2 regions of the Pseudomonas sp. 05N36 genome follow, and region 1 is predicted to be linked to the other one. Evidence: riboswitches for the same ligand, from Rfam matches in the RefSeq annotation. Region 1 holds a riboswitch; the other holds the start of a gene.
What was found. Region 1 has a riboswitch for cobalamin ahead of AC1DIH_RS24345 (CbtB domain-containing protein). Riboswitches for the same ligand answer to the same signal wherever they lie in the genome.
Positions count from the first base shown of each region.

Region 2: linked by a shared signal. The riboswitch ahead of cobO (cob(I)yrinic acid a,c-diamide adenosyltransferase) and the one ahead of AC1DIH_RS24345 (CbtB domain-containing protein) in region 1 are both predicted to bind cobalamin.

Region 1 covers NZ_JBFTNH010000023.1:83,063-90,791, reverse strand. Annotated here, with positions in the region: gene cobM (precorrin-4 C(11)-methyltransferase) at 1-10, opposite strand, end outside; gene AC1DIH_RS24355 (cobalamin biosynthesis protein) at 92-505, opposite strand; gene AC1DIH_RS24350 (CbtA family protein) at 502-1,203, opposite strand; gene AC1DIH_RS24345 (CbtB domain-containing protein) at 1,215-1,406, opposite strand; cobalamin riboswitch at 1,507-1,732, opposite strand; cobalamin riboswitch at 1,919-2,130, shown strand; gene cobW (cobalamin biosynthesis protein CobW) at 2,229-3,296, shown strand; gene cobN (cobaltochelatase subunit CobN) at 3,300-7,187, shown strand; gene AC1DIH_RS24330 (magnesium chelatase ATPase subunit I) at 7,309-7,729, shown strand, end outside.
Region 2 covers NZ_JBFTNH010000018.1:80,958-88,686, forward strand. Annotated here, with positions in the region: gene hda (DnaA regulatory inactivator Hda) at 1-456, shown strand, start outside; gene AC1DIH_RS21335 (C40 family peptidase) at 670-1,293, shown strand; gene AC1DIH_RS21340 (C40 family peptidase) at 1,459-1,992, shown strand; gene AC1DIH_RS21345 (class I SAM-dependent methyltransferase) at 2,008-2,670, shown strand; gene AC1DIH_RS21350 (hypothetical protein) at 2,698-3,282, opposite strand; cobalamin riboswitch at 3,442-3,676, shown strand; gene cobO (cob(I)yrinic acid a,c-diamide adenosyltransferase) at 3,758-4,369, shown strand; gene AC1DIH_RS21360 (cobyrinate a,c-diamide synthase) at 4,366-5,661, shown strand; gene bluB (5,6-dimethylbenzimidazole synthase) at 5,658-6,314, shown strand; gene cbiB (adenosylcobinamide-phosphate synthase CbiB) at 6,311-7,219, shown strand; gene cobD (threonine-phosphate decarboxylase CobD) at 7,212-7,729, shown strand, end outside.

The DNA.
Region 1 (7,729 bases):
AGACGGTCATGGCCGGCTCCTGTGAAAAATTGTCAAAGCAAGGCTTCAGATGAAGATTGCTCATGATCGAAGGCGGGGATTATCGAGGATTTTACGCAGCACCGGCCAACGCAAACGTCGCTTGGGCATATTTTTGTCGCGGGATCAGCAGTTTAGCCGGTGCCTGCGCCAGTTGTTCGGCGAGGGCCAGTGCGGCACTTTCCGCTATGCCGTAGCAGCCGGTGCGCTCGAAGGCGATTTGCGAGCGATGGCTGAGTTGCGGTTGATAGCTGGAAAGTTGTTCGCTGCTGAAGCAGATCAGTGGCAGTGACAGTTGCCGGGCCAACTCGATCAGACCGGGCTCATCACGTTTCAGATCGATGCTGGCCAAGGCCTTGATCGCCTGTAATTCGATGTGATGAGCCTGCAACGCCTGGTCGAGCAACGTGCGCAGCGTGCTGGCCGGGCAGCCGCGCTGGCAGCCCAGGCCGACCACCAGGGTCGGTGCTGCGCCCGTTTCACTCATGCGTGATATTGATCATCGCTTTTGCGGCGGAACAACCAGGCGCTGATCAGGCCCATTGCCAGCCAGAACGCGGCGTTGGTCAGCTGCGAGGCGATCTTGAATTGCGCTTCGAGGGCTTCAGGGGCCAGCATCGAATGCACTTCAGGCTGCGGCGCGCCGATGATATGCGGCACGGCCAGAATGGCGACACCGAGCACTTTCAGCAGCCAATGCCGGGCGAACACGATCAGCGCGATACCGACAGCGGTGGACGCTGCCGTGCTGATCCACCAGATTTGCCGTTGTGTCAGGTCTGCGGCGGCAGTTCCCGGCAATTCCGGCGGCAAACCCAGGGTCGGTGCGAGGACGAAGGTCGCATAACCGGCCAATCCCCAGAGCAGGCCTTGAGAAGTGCGAGTCGGCGCGCGCAGGGTGTAGAGACCCGCGAGCATCAGCGCAAAACCGACGGCGACCACCAGATTGCCACCAGTGGTCGACAGCACGCGCTGCCAGCCATCTTCCGGTTCCCAAGCCTCTGCATCGTGGGTGTGGCCAGCCATGGCGCCTTCGGCATGTTCATGGACTTCAGCCGCCGGGGCTTTTTCGTAGGTCTCCGCCTGAAGAATCAGCGGCGCGACCCAGAAGCTTTGCAGCAGGGTCAGCAGCAGGGCGGCCAGCAAGCCGGTGAAACCTGCGGTTTGCGCTATACGCTTGATCATCTCGGCAGGTCTCAGTGGCACGGGAAAGCAGAACTGTGACGGGTATCGTGGGCGGCGTTGTGCACCGCGTCGATGTGCGAGAAGCCGGCGAAATACACAAGGCACGCGCCCAGGATCGATGCGCTGATAGCGGCAACGAGGCGTTGGCTCAGGGTGGAGGTGGTGCTGGCGGTGACGTGGCGAGTGCTGCTGATGATCGACATGGCGCTTCCCTCTGGTCAGTCAGTGGGTGAAGCGAGCGCATGCAAACCCCCGCGAGCCGGGCACGCAGAGGCTGAAACAGCGCCCGCCCACCGCGGGTTTGTTATTGATGTGTTGCGGGCCGGTCTCCGGGCTCACGAGGGGCTGGCATTCGCCGAACCTGCAAGAATCGCCTTCCCATGCCGAACTGCTGGCACAGTGGATCTGATTCTTCGCTCGCTTACCGTTGCGGGGGCAGCACCGGACTGACATGGCTTTTGAGTAAAGCACATGATTCACCGGTTTCCCGTTTCACCCTGTGAAGGGCACCCGTAACAAGGCGTGTAGGAGAGCATGGGCGAGGGCGGGGCGTCAATTGGCAAGCGTTCTCAACGCGAGACCGAGGTGCTGCCATCGCGAGCGGGCTCGCTCCCACATTGGAACGCGGTCAACTGTGGGAGCGAGCCTGCTCGCGATGGCGCCATCACAGCCGACGCACAACTCAGGCGAACATTGACCCGCCCCGATGCGATGCGTAGCCTTGCGCTTTCGAGGTTCTTTGGCGCGTGCGCCGAAGCTAAGAAGGGAACGCGGTCGATGCCGCGGCTGCCCCCGCAACTGTGAACGGTTTCGTTTCTGCCATGCCACTGCGCTCTTTTGTTTTCAGGCGCGGGAAGGTGCAGGAACCGCCAGTCGAAAGACTGGCCCACCGTCAGCCAGGAGACCTGCCTCGATACAGATTCTCACTACAACCGGGCGGGGTGATCCGGTGGCGAATTCTTCCGCGCGCTCAAGCGCCGCCGGTTGTCGTCCCGTATGCCCGCCACCTTGCCAAAGGGCATCCGATGAAAACACTGGCCAAACTTCCCGTCACCATCGTCACCGGTTTCCTCGGTTCGGGCAAAACCACCTTGCTGCGACACATGCTCGATAACGCCCAGGGCCGGCGTATCGCGGTGATCGTCAACGAGTTCGGCGAGCTGGGCATCGACGGCGAAATCCTCAAGCAATGTTCCATCGGCTGCACCGAGGAAGAAGCCAACGGTCGCGTGTATGAGCTGGCCAACGGCTGCCTGTGCTGCACCGTTCAAGAAGAGTTCTTCCCGGTGATGCGCGAACTGGTTGCCCGTCGCGGCGATCTCGACCACATCCTCATCGAAACCTCCGGTCTGGCCCTGCCAAAGCCGTTGGTCCAGGCCTTCCAGTGGCCGGAAATCCGTAGCGCCTGCACCGTGGATGCGGTGATCACCGTGGTCGACAGCCCGGCCGTGGCCGCCGGCACTTTCGCCGCGTTCCCGGACCAGGTCGATGCCCAGCGCAAACTCGACCCGAACCTGGACCACGAATCGCCGCTGCACGAGCTGTTCGCCGACCAACTGGCCAGCGCCGACCTGGTGATCCTCAACAAGGCCGACCTGATCAGCCCGGCGGATCTGGCCAAAGTGCGCCTGGAAGTCGCCGAAGAACTGCCGCCAGCGGTGAAAATCATCGAATCCAGCAGCGGTCGCTTGCCGCTGGACGTGTTGATCGGCCTGGGTGCCGGCTCCGAAGAACACATCGACAGCCGCCACAGCCACCACGACCATCACCACGATGGCGACGACCACGACGATCACGATCACGACGCCTTCGATTCGATTTCCATCGAATTGCCACAAGCCGACGAAAGCCTGTTACTCGATGCCCTGACCCAATTGGTGGTCCAGCACGGCATCCTGCGGGTCAAGGGTTTCGCCGCAATCCCGAGCAAGCCGATGCGCTTGCTGATCCAGGGCGTGGGTACGCGTTTCGACAAGCATTTCGATCGTCAGTGGGGCGCAGACGAAGCGCGCAGCACCCGTCTGGTGCTGATCGGCCAGCAACTCGACGCCGCCTTGCTCGAAGCGCAATTGCGCGCCGCGCTCAGCGTTTAATCCATGCACCTGCTCAGGACCCAGCCCGGCGGTTTCGTCTCGGATGACAACATTGCCGACCTTGGCCAAACCCCCGCCGAGCTGGTGATTCTGTGCAGCGGCGACTCCAGCCTGGCGCTGCTCGCCGAAGCGGCGCAGCAGTTGCCCGAGGACTACCCGAGCCTGCGCCTGGCCAACCCGATGCAGGTGCAGAATCACGCCTCGGTCGACTTGTACGTCGACGAAGTGCTGCGCCACGCCAAGGTGATTCTGATCTCGCTGCACGGCGGGATTGCCTATTGGCGCTACGGCATCGAACGCCTGGTGGAGCTGTCGCAACGCGGTGTGCAACTGATTCTGGTGCCGGGCGATGACCGTCCCGACCCGGAACTCAGCGACCTCAGCACCGTACCTGTCGAAGACCGCGAGCGGCTTTGGCATTTTTTGCGTCAGGGCGGCATGGGCAATGCGCTGGATTTGTATCGCTGCCTGGCCAGTCGTTGGCTGGGCCGCGATTACCACTGGTCCGAACCGCAGACCTTGCCGCGTACCGCGATTTACCACCCACACAAAAGCAACGCGACGCTGGGCGATTGGCAAGCCGACTGGCAGCTTGATCAACCGGTGGCGGCGGTGCTGTTTTACCGTTCGCACTTGCAGGCGGCGAACACCGCTTTCATCGATGTTTTCTGCCAGCGCTTGCAGGCGGCGGGACTGAACCCGCTGCCGATAGCGCTGGCCAGTTTGAAAGAGCCCGGCTGCCTGACGGTGATCGAGGACTGGCTGGATGAGGTGCAGGCCTCGGTGATTCTCAACACCACCGGGTTTGCTCAATCGAGCCCCGAAGCCCCGCACCTGCGGCCCTTCCGGCGCAATATCCCGGTGATCCAGGCGATCTGCGCCCAGGACAACGAACCCGGTTGGCGTGCCAGCGAGCAAGGGCTCGGCCCGCGGGATCTGGCGATGCACATCGCTTTGCCGGAGCTCGATGGGCGGATCATCAGCCGCCCGATCAGCTTCAAGGACCTGGCCTGGCGCAGTGAGCGCAGTCAGTCCGACGTAGTCTGCTATCGACCGCAGCCCGAGCGCATGGATTTTGTTGCCGAACTGGCGCGGCGCTGGGTCGAGTTGGCGCGGGTGGCCAATACTGAAAAACGCATTGCGCTGATCCTCGCCAATTACCCGACCCGCGACGGGCGGATTGGCAACGGCGTTGGCCTCGACACGCCGGCTGCGGCGCTGAATATCCTGCGGGCGCTGCACGCCGAGGGCTATCCATTGCCGGCCGATTTGCCGGAAAGCGGCACCGCATTGATTCAGCAATTGCTCGGCGGGGTCAGCAATGACCTGGAGAGCATTGACCTGCGCCCGTGCCAGCAAAGCCTGGCACTGGCCGACTATTACTCGATGTTCAACGCCTTGCCCGAAGCCAACCGTGCAGCGGTGCTGGAACGTTGGGGATCGCCTGAACACGACCCGATGTTCCGCAGCGGACGAATGATGGTCGCGGGGCTGCGGTTTGGCCTGACCTTTGTCGGCATTCAGCCGGCGCGCGGTTATCAGGTCGATCCGAGCGCGGTCTATCACGACCCGGACCTGGTGCCGCCCCACGGTTACCTGGCGTTCTACTTCTGGTTGCGCCAGGCCTACGGCGCCCACGCGGTGATTCATGTCGGCAAGCACGGTAACCTTGAATGGTTGCCGGGCAAGGGCGTTGGCCTGTCCGAAAGCTGCTGGCCGGACGCGTTGCTCGGGCCGCTGCCGAACATTTACCCGTTTATCGTCAATGATCCGGGCGAGGGTGCGCAGGCCAAACGGCGGACGCAGGCGGTGATCATCGACCACCTGATGCCGCCACTGACCCGCGCCGAAACCTACGGCCCGTTGCGCAATCTGGAACTGTTGGCCGACGAGTATTACGAAGCCCAATTGCTCGACCCACGCCGTGCACGGGAGTTGCAGCGCGACATCCTCAATCTGGTGCGTGAAACCCACATCGACCGCGAGTTGCAACTGGACGAGAAGCTCGACAGCGACGCCGATGCCGCGATCTGGTTGCCGCGTCTGGACACCTATTTGTGCGACCTGAAAGAGTCGCAGATCCGCGACGGCCTGCACGTGTTCGGCGAATCGCCAAGCGGGCGTTTGCGCATCGACACCCTGCTGGCGTTGCTGCGCATTCCGCGCGGTGACGGTCGAGGGGCGCAATCGAGTTTGCTCCGGGCGTTGGCCAAGGCTTTCACGCTCGGGTTCGATCCGCTGGATTGTGTGTTGTCCGATCCTTGGTCCGGTCCGAAACCGGCTGAATTGCTGACGCTCAGCGCTGAGGCCTGGCGTACGGCGGGCGATACCCGTGAACGCCTGGAATTGTTCGCCGCTCAACTGATCTCGCAGACTGTGAATGCCGAAGTCGAGCTACTGACCCCGTCTCAAGCCAAACCCGGTCCCTGTGGGAGCGAGCCTGCTCGCGAAGCGGTTAATCATTCAACATTGATATCGATTGACCCGGCGCTTTCGCGAGCGGGCTCGCTCCCACAGGAGGCAGGTTGGTCTGACGTGAAAGCGATCATCGACAACCTGTGTGAGGTGGTCGCACCGCGTCTGGACGCCTGCGGCCCGGCAGAAATGCGCGGTCTGCTCGATGCCCTCAGCGGTCGCTTTGTTCCGGCAGGTCCCAGCGGCGCCCCGAGTCGCGGGCGTCTCGATGTGCTGCCCACCGGGCGCAATTTCTACTCGGTGGACGTGCGCAACCTGCCGACCACTACCGCCTGGCGCATTGGTTTCCAGTCGGCGAACCTGATTCTTGAGCGGCACCTACAGGACCACGGCGATCATTTGCGCCAGTTGGGTTTGTCGGTCTGGGGCACGGCGACCATGCGCACCGGCGGCGACGATATTGCCCAGGCCATGGCGCTGATGGGCGTGCGTCCGGTCTGGGCGACGGGCAGTCAGCGGGTCGACGACTTCGAGATTCTGCCATTGAGCCTGCTCGACCGGCCGCGAGTGGACGTGACGTTGCGCGTTTCCGGGTTCTTCCGCGATGCCTTCGCCAACCTGATTCGGTTGTTCGATGCCGCCGTGCAAGCGGTTGCCGCGCTGGATGAACCGGACGACATGAACCCGTTGGCGGCCAAGGTTCGCAGCGAACGCGAAGCACTGATCCAGTCCGGTCTGGACGAAGAGGCCGCCGCACGACAGGCCGGCTGGCGGATTTTCGGCGCCAAGCCCGGCGCGTATGGCGCGGGTGTGCAGGGCGCTATCGATGGCCGTTTGTGGCAGAGCCGCGAGGATCTGGCCGAGGTCTACCTGAACTGGGGCGGCTACGCTTACGGCGGTTCCGATGAGGGCACGGCGGCTCGCGAACAGTTCGCCCAGCGCTTGAGCCAGGTTCAGGCGGTGCTGCAAAACCAGGACAATCGCGAGCACGACTTGCTCGATTCCAACGACTATTACCAGTTCCAGGGCGGCATGCTCGCCGCTGTCGAAAGCCTCAGTGGCGAAGCGGCGGCGAGCTACCATGGCGACCACAGTCAGCCGGATTTGCCGAAGATCCGTACGCTCAAGGAAGAGCTGAACCGGGTGATCCGTTCCCGGGCGGCCAACCCGAAGTGGATCGACGGGATCAAGCGGCACGGCTACAAAGGTGCTTTTGAACTGGCGGCCACCGTCGATAACCTGTTCGCCTTCGACGCCACCACACAGCTGATCGACGATCACCAGTACGCCTTGCTGGCCGACGCCTATTTGCTTGACCCGTCGACCCGCGAGTTCGTCCAGCAGCATAATCCCCACGCCTTGCGCGACATGACCGAACGCCTGCTCGAAGCCCAGCAGCGCGGGATGTGGCAGGAGCCGGGCGAGTATCGGGAGGCGTTGGAGAATTTGTTGTTGGATATAGAAGAAGACAGCTAGATCAGCAGCGACTCAAGTCTAATGTGGGAGCGAGCAAGCTCGCTCCCACAGGTTGTGCTTTTTAACTGACAGACATTGGTGTTCATCCCTAGTAATGACCGACCATGATCGAGACCAGACAATGACCGACACCCCGCATTTCCCGCTGTCCGCCGTGGTCGGCGCCGATGCCCTGAAACTGGCGCTGTGCCTGACGGCCATCGACCCGAAAATCGGCGGCGTGCTGATCGAAGGGCCGCGGGGCATGGCCAAGTCGACGTTGGCCCGTGGCCTGGCGGACCTGCTCGCCAGCGGGCAGTTCGTCACCTTGCCGTTGGGCGCGACTGAAGAGCGACTGGTCGGCACCCTCGACCTGGACGCCGCGCTGGGCGAAGGCCGTGCGCAGTTTTCCCCCGGTGTGTTGGCCAAGGCTGACGGCGGCGTGCTGTACGTCGATGAAGTGAATCTGCTACCCGATCATCTGGTGGACCTGTTGCTCGACGTCGCTGCCAGCGGCACCAACCTGATCGAACGCGACGGCATTTCCCATCGGCATTCGGCGC
Region 2 (7,729 bases), on a different contig from region 1:
TTGCTGGATCGCGGTATCGAAATCCTCGACAACCTTGAACAGTACGAACTGGTCTGCCTGGATGACTTGCAGGCAGTCGCAGGGCGGGCTGATTGGGAAGAGGCGTTGTTCCATCTGTTCAATCGCCTGCGAGACAGCGGTCGGCGCCTGCTGATCGCCGCTTCGACCTCGCCACGCGAGTTGCCGGTAAAACTGGCAGACCTCAAATCCCGCTTGACCCTGGCGCTGATTTTTCAGATGCGGCCACTGTCCGATGAAGACAAGTTGCGTGCGCTGCAATTGCGCGCCTCACGTCGCGGTCTGCACCTGACCGACGAAGTCGGGCATTTTATTTTGACGCGCGGCACTCGCAGCATGAGTGCGTTGTTCGAGCTCCTTGAGCGCCTCGATCAGGCCTCCTTGCAGGCTCAGCGCAAGCTGACGATCCCCTTTCTCAAAGAAACCCTGGGCTGGTAAAACCGCGGCCTGTAGTGCGTTTCGGCATCTTTCAGGCGTTAGAAAACCCGCTTCCGGAAGGGTGTTCACGGCGCGTGCAGATTTAAAATGGGCTTAAGCGCTTAGATGTTAACGAGAAACCGATAAGTCACATTCGGATCGATTGAATTTGCAAATGAGGACGATAGAAGGCATAGTCTCGCCTTCTTTACAACTTCAGCCACGGTCGTGCCCATGCTAAATCGCTTCGCACCCCTCGTGCCTCTCGCACTTGTCACCCTGCTTTTTGGTTGCGCGGTTCATTCCCCGGTCTCGCAACAACAAAACGATCAGCAGATTAAAAATTCAGCGACTGCCCAGTCTTCCGTTATTTATCAGGAAGAGCTGGCTACCGAAAAAGAGCTGGCAGACTTTGCCAGCAACAAGCCTTACCAGCTTCCGGTTCTGGCCGACAGCATCCTCGAGCGTGGCCTGTCCCTGGTTGGTACCCGTTACCGCATGGGCGGCACCTCTGAAGCCGGTTTCGATTGCAGCGGTTTCATCGGTTATCTGTTTCGTGAAGAGGCTGGCATGAACCTGCCGCGCTCCACTCGCGAAATGATCAACGTGAATGCCCCATTGGTCTCGCGCAACAACCTGAAGCCTGGCGACTTGCTGTTCTTCGCCACCAATGGTCGTCGCGGTCGCGTCAGTCACGCCGGGATCTACCTGGGTGATGACCAGTTCATCCATTCCAGCAGCCGCCGCAGCGGTGGTGTCCGGGTCGATAACCTGGGCGACAGCTACTGGAGCAAGACCTTCATTGAGGCCAAGCGGGCACTCGCCATGGCCCCAACGACAGTCACGGCACGCAAGTAAGCGGACTTTTTGTAAGGCCAACTTAAAGTCTTACTTGAAGTTTGGCGCGTAGCCGCTAGAATCCTGATCTATTGTTGACTAACTAACCGCGTAAGCCCTGCTTACGCGGTTTTGTTTTCAGCCGCTCGGCAGAGAAAGCCGCTGCCAGATCAGGATGTTCTGCACATGACGATGTCGGCCCGCCTCGCACTTATCTTCCTCGCAGCGCTGCTCAGCGCCTGTGCCAGCCGTACTCCGCCGCCTGTCAAAGTCGTTCGCGCCCCGGTTTTCGCTCCCGCCCAATCGTTCTCGCCTGCCGCTGAAGACGTGCTGATTCGCGCGCTGGGTCTGGTCGGCACGCCTTATCGTTGGGGCGGCAATACGCCGGATTCAGGTTTCGATTGCAGCGGCCTGATCGGCTACGTCTACCGCGATGCGGCGGGTATTTCCTTGCCGCGCTCGACTCGCGAGATGATCGGCATGCAAGCGCCGAACATTGGCCTGGAGGCTCTGCAAACCGGCGACCTGATCTTCTTCGCCACCAATGGCGGCTCGCAAGTCAGCCACGCCGGGATCTACGTCGGTGAAGGTCGCTTCGTGCATGCTCCCGCCACGGGTGGTACGGTGAAGCTCGACAGTTTGTCCAAGGCCTATTGGCAGAGAGCCTACCTGAGCGCCAAGCGTGTTATCGAGCCTGAGCATCTGGCGCACAATTTCTAGTTCGCAGAGGTTGTCATGACCGCTCGCACACTCAATCTCGACGATTCCCTTTATAACTACCTGCTCGACGTTTCCTTGCGCGAAACGCCGCTGCAGCGTCGCTTGCGTGACGAAACCCAGGCGCTGCCCATGGCGCGCTGGCAGGTGGCGCCCGAGCAGGGGCAGTTCCTCGCCTTGCTGGTCAAGCTGATGAGCGCCAGGCGCTTGCTCGAAGTGGGGACTTTCACCGGCTACAGCGCCTTGTGCATGGCGACCGCCTTGCCGGATGACGGCTCGTTGATCTGCTGTGACCTTCCCGGAGACTACAACGCCACGGCGCGCCGCTACTGGCAGGAGGCTGGTCTCGCCGGGCGCATCGATTTGCGTTTGGCCCCCGCGTTGCAAACCCTGGCTCAACTTGAGCAGCAAGGGCAGGGTGGTTGTTTCGATCTGATCTTCATCGATGCCGACAAGGCCAACTATCCGGCGTATCTGGAAAGCGCTCTGCGGCTGCTGCGAAGCGGTGGGTTGGCGGTATTCGACAACACGCTGTGGAGTGGGCGAGTACTGGAAGACAATCCTGCGAGCGAAGACACCCGAGCCATCCAGGCGCTTAATCGCGCCTTGAAGGATGACTCGCGTGTCGATCTGTCGTTGTTGCCGCTGGGCGATGGTTTGACCTTGTGCCGCAAGCGCTAGACCCTGATTGGCCTAAGGTTCAACCTGTCAGCCGCGAGCCTCTTTGAGCAGCAGTGCGATGCCCGGATGGTAGTTGCCGGCTTCGTTGTGCAATTTGCGGTAGGCGTAGGGGAAGTACCAGGCCACGGCGCAGGTGTGTTCCTTTTGCAGGTCGTCGACCATGTCCTGGAGCTCTTCCGGCGTAGGACTGTGCTGGGTCTTTTGCGGGGCAACGAACAGGCAGCCGAGTTTCAGGTCACTGGCATAGCTGATTTTTTTCGCATCGCTCACGACGTCGTGCAAGGCCTGGGTCAGATTCAGGTTGTTGACTCGCGGCCAGCGTTGCGTGGCTTGAAGGTAGGCGCGTTCTTCTTTGCTGGCGATAAACAGGTCGGCGCGGCCATTGCGCTCGCCTTCCTCGATCTGCTTTTTCGTCGGAGTCTGTTCGAGGGTGACCATTTCAGCCATCCACGCTGCCGCCGAAAGCAGGCTCAGGTTGGCGCGTTCGTCAAACCAGTAAGGGCTTTCGTTATCGCCGCGTACTGCGTTGTAGCGGTCGATGCACTCGAACCAGCGCTCCAGCACCGGGCGCAGGAATTCCAGCTTCGGGTTACTGATGATCATGCCTTGCATGTTGCTCCCCCTCTTTGTTCTTGTAATATAAGGTTGTGGCTCTTTGATATCATCGCTTTTAGTGTGGCGCAAGATTGGCGCCAGTTTATTGATCGGGGTCGGTTTCTATCTGTCGATGAGCCCCCGGCTTTAATTGACGCTCCACCCCCAACCCTCTAACCTTCGCGACTTGTTTCAGGTGCTCTGTGACCCAGTGGTCGACCGAGTGAAACAGGGAAGCTGGTGAGGGCGCGTTCTTTGACAGAGCGGGCGACGATCCCGGCGCTGCCCCCGCAACGGTAAATGAGTAAAAACTGCGCTTTGAGCCACTGTGTCGAAGGTCGATATGGGAAGGCGCGCAGTCAGGCGCAAGCCGCTCATGAGCCCGGAGACCGGCCTGATCCATCCAGCGGCATCACGGTGGGCGATGCCAGGCTTCTTGCCGTCTATTTCTATGCCTGCCCGCCGTTATCCAGCCTCAACGGAGAGCTCCCCCATGACTGATTCCCCTGATCGTGACGAACGCCATCTGGCACGCATGCTGCGCAAGAAAGCGGTGATCGATGAGCGTATTGCCAACTCGCCGAATGAATGCGGCTTGCTGCTGGTCCTGTCCGGCAACGGCAAGGGCAAAAGCAGTTCAGCGTTCGGTATGCTCGCCCGGGCGATGGGCCACGGCATGCAGTGCGGCGTGGTGCAGTTCATCAAGGGGCGTAGCAGCACTGGTGAGGAGCTGTTCTTCCGGCGCTTCCCGGAGCAAGTGCGCTTCCACGTGATGGGCGAAGGTTTCACTTGGGAAACCCAGGATCGCCAGCGCGATATCGCCGCCGCCGAAGCTGCCTGGGAAGTCTCCCGTGAATTGCTGCGTGACCCGGGCATTGGTCTGGTGGTGCTCGATGAGCTGAATATCGCCCTCAAGCACGGTTATCTGGACCTCGATCAGGTGCTCAGCGACTTGCAGGCGCGTCCGCCGATGCAACACGTGGTGGTCACCGGTCGTGGCGCCAAGCCGGAAATGATCGAACTGGCCGACACCGTTACCGAAATGGGCATGATCAAGCACGCTTTCCAGGCCGGGATCAAAGCGCAGAAAGGCGTAGAGCTGTGAGTGAGCCGCGCTTTTGCCCGGCGGTACTGATTGCCGCGCCGGCTTCCGGTCAGGGCAAGACCACCGTCACTGCCGCGCTGGCCCGTTTGCATCGCAATCAGGGGCGCAAGGTCCGGGTGTTCAAATGCGGCCCGGACTTTCTCGACCCGATGATTCTCGAGCGCGCCAGCGGTGCGCCGGTCTATCAATTGGACATGTGGATGGTCGGCGAGCAGGAAAGTCGTCGACTGTTGTGGGAAGCCGCCGCTGAGGCTGATCTGATTTTGATCGAAGGCGTCATGGGCCTGTTCGATGGCACGCCGTCCAGCGCCGATCTGGCGCGGCACTTCGGCGTACCGGTGCTGGGTGTGATTGATGGCACCGCCATGGCTCAGACCTTCGGCGCGCTGGCGTTGGGGCTCGCACGTTATCAGCCGGACCTGCCGTTTGCCGGTGTCTTGGCCAACCGCGTCGGTACCTTGCGTCACGCGCAATTGCTCGAAGGCAGCCTCACCGAAGGCCTGCGCTGGTATGGCGCTTTGTCCCGGGAAACCGGGATCGAACTGCCAAGCCGTCACCTGGGCCTGGTCCAGGCCAGTGAATTGAATGACCTCGATCTGCGCCTCGACGCCGCCGCCGAAGCGTTGGCCAGCAGTTGCGAAGTGGCGTTGCCGCCCGCCGTCGAGTTCGCTGCACCTGACGTGATTGCCGCCGAGCCATTGTTGGCCGGTGTGCGAATTGCCGTGGCTCGCGATGAAGCGTTTGCCTTCACGTATGGCGCGAGCCTCGACTTGCTGCGGGCGATGGGTGCGGAGTTGCGATTCTTCTCGCCGATCCATGACCGTGAACTGCCAGAAGCGGACAGCCTGTATCTGCCCGGTGGCTATCCGGAATTGCACCACGTGGCGTTGGCTGAAAACCGCACAATGCTCGATGCCATTCGCGCGCATCACGGCGCTGGCAAACCGTTGTTGGCTGAATGCGGCGGCATGCTGTACCTGCTCGACTCACTGACCGATGTCGATGGCACGCGTGCCGAGTTGGTAGGGCTGCTGGCCGGTGATGCGGTGATGCAAAAGCGCCTGGCCGCGCTGGCCCTGCAAGCGGTCGAGTTACCCGAAGGCGCGTTGCGTGGCCACACCTACCACCATTCGTTGACCAGCACCGAGCTTGAGCCGATCGCTCGCGGCCTGAGCCCTAACGGCGGGCGCGGTGCCGAGGCGGTTTACCGTGACGGGCGGATGACGGCGTCTTATGTGCACTTTTATTTCCCGTCCAATCCGCAAGCGGTGGCGGCGTTGCTCAAGCCATGAATCCTGAAGATCTGGCGTTCAGCGCCGCCGAGCGCGAAGCGGTTTATCGCGCGATTGCCGAGCGTCGCGACATGCGTCACTTCAGTGGCGGCAGCGTCGAGCCCGAACTGCTTCGGCGTTTGCTCGAAGCGGCGCATCGGGCGCCGAGTGTCGGTTTGATGCAGCCCTGGCGGTTTATCCGCATCAGCGACCGAGCGTTACGCGGCAGGATCCAGCAACTGGTGGAAGAGGAGCGGGTACGCACCGCCGAAGCGCTGGGCGAACGCTCCGACGAATTCATGACGCTGAAAGTCGAAGGCATCAATGATTGCGCCGAAGTGTTGGTCGCCGCGCTGATGGATGATCGCGAGCGGCATATCTTTGGTCGTCGGACCTTGCCGGAAATGGACATGGCGTCGTTGTCCTGCGCGATCCAGAATCTTTGGCTGGCGTCCCGTGCCGAAGGTCTGGGCATGGGCTGGGTCTCGTTGTTCGAGCCGCAAGCCTTGGCCGATCTGCTCGGCCTGCCGCCGGGGGCCAAACCGCTGGCGGTGTTGTGCCTGGGACCGGTCAAGGAATTTTACCCGGCGCCGATGCTGGTCCTTGAAGGCTGGGCGCAGGCGCGTCCGCTGAGTGAACTGTTGTACGAGAATTTTTGGGGAGTGAGTCAATGAGTGTGGCGTTGCTGAGTGTCGCCGGCGTAGCGCTGGATGCGCTGCTGGGCGAACCCAAGCGCTGGCATCCGCTGGTGGCGTTCGGCCGTTTTGCCGATCGTATCGAGCAGCGTTTCAACTCTGCCGGTCGTGGCTGGCGCAGTCATGGCGTCACGGCCTGGGTGATGGCGGTGCTGCCGCTGACCCTGTTGATCACGGCATTGTCCTGGTTGCCTTACATCGGCTGGGTCGTCGAGATTCTCGCGTTGTATTGCGCGCTCGGTCTGCGCAGCCTTGGTGAGCATGTCGAGCCGGTGGCTCAGGCCCTGCGCAGCGACGACCTGGATGAAGCGCGCAAGCGTGTCGGTTATCTGGTCAGCCGTCAGACCAGTGAGCTGGACTCGACCGAAGTGGCCCGCGCGGCCACCGAATCGGTTCTGGAAAACGGCAGCGACGCGGTATTCGCCGCGCTGTTCTGGTTTGCCGTCGCGGGTGCGCCGGGCGTGGTGCTCTATCGGCTGAGCAATACGCTGGATGCCATGTGGGGTTATCGCAATGAACGCTTTGAACGCTTCGGCTGGGCGGCGGCGAAAATCGACGATGTGCTCAACTATATTCCGGCGCGTCTGGTGGCATTGACTTACGCGCTGCTGGGCAAAACCCGTTTGGCACTCAAATGCTGGCGCACCCAGGGGCCGACCTGGGACAGCCCGAACGCCGGGCCGGTGATGGCTGCTGGCGCGGGCGCTCTGGGCGTCGAGTTGGGCGGGGCGGCGATCTATCACGGTGAGCTGCATCAGCGTCCACAGTTGGGCGAAGGTGTGCCGGCAGACGCCAACTCCATCGATCACGGCTGGCAACTGGTTCAGCGTGGGGTATGGCTGTGGTTGCTGATCCTCTGTGTGGGAGCCGAGTTTTATGCTTGAGCACGGTGGCCGCTTGCGCAAGGCGGCGTTGCAGTACGGCATCGCCGAAGCCGATTGGCTCGACTTGTCCAGCGGTCTGGCACCTTGGCCGTGGGCGATTCCGGACATCCCGTTGCGGGCCTGGGCGCGCTTGCCGGAAACCGATGACGGCCTGGAGCAGGCTGCACGCGAATACTACGGCGCCTCGCAGGTGCTGCCGGTCGCGGGCTCCCAGGCGGCTATCCAGTTGCTGCCACGCCTGCGTCGCGCCGGTAAAGTCGGCGTGCTCTCGCCGTGTTATGCCGAGCACGCCGAGGCCTGGCGTCGCAACGGCTACATCGTGCGTGAAGTGCTGGAGCAGGAAGTCGACTTTTTCCTCGATAGCCTCGACGTGCTGGTGGTGGTTAACCCGAACAATCCCACCGGCCTGAGCCTGACCCCGGAACGCCTGCTCGACTGGCATGCACGGCTGGCACAGCGCGGCGGCTGGCTGGTGGTCGACGAAGCCTTCATGGACAACACCCCACAGTT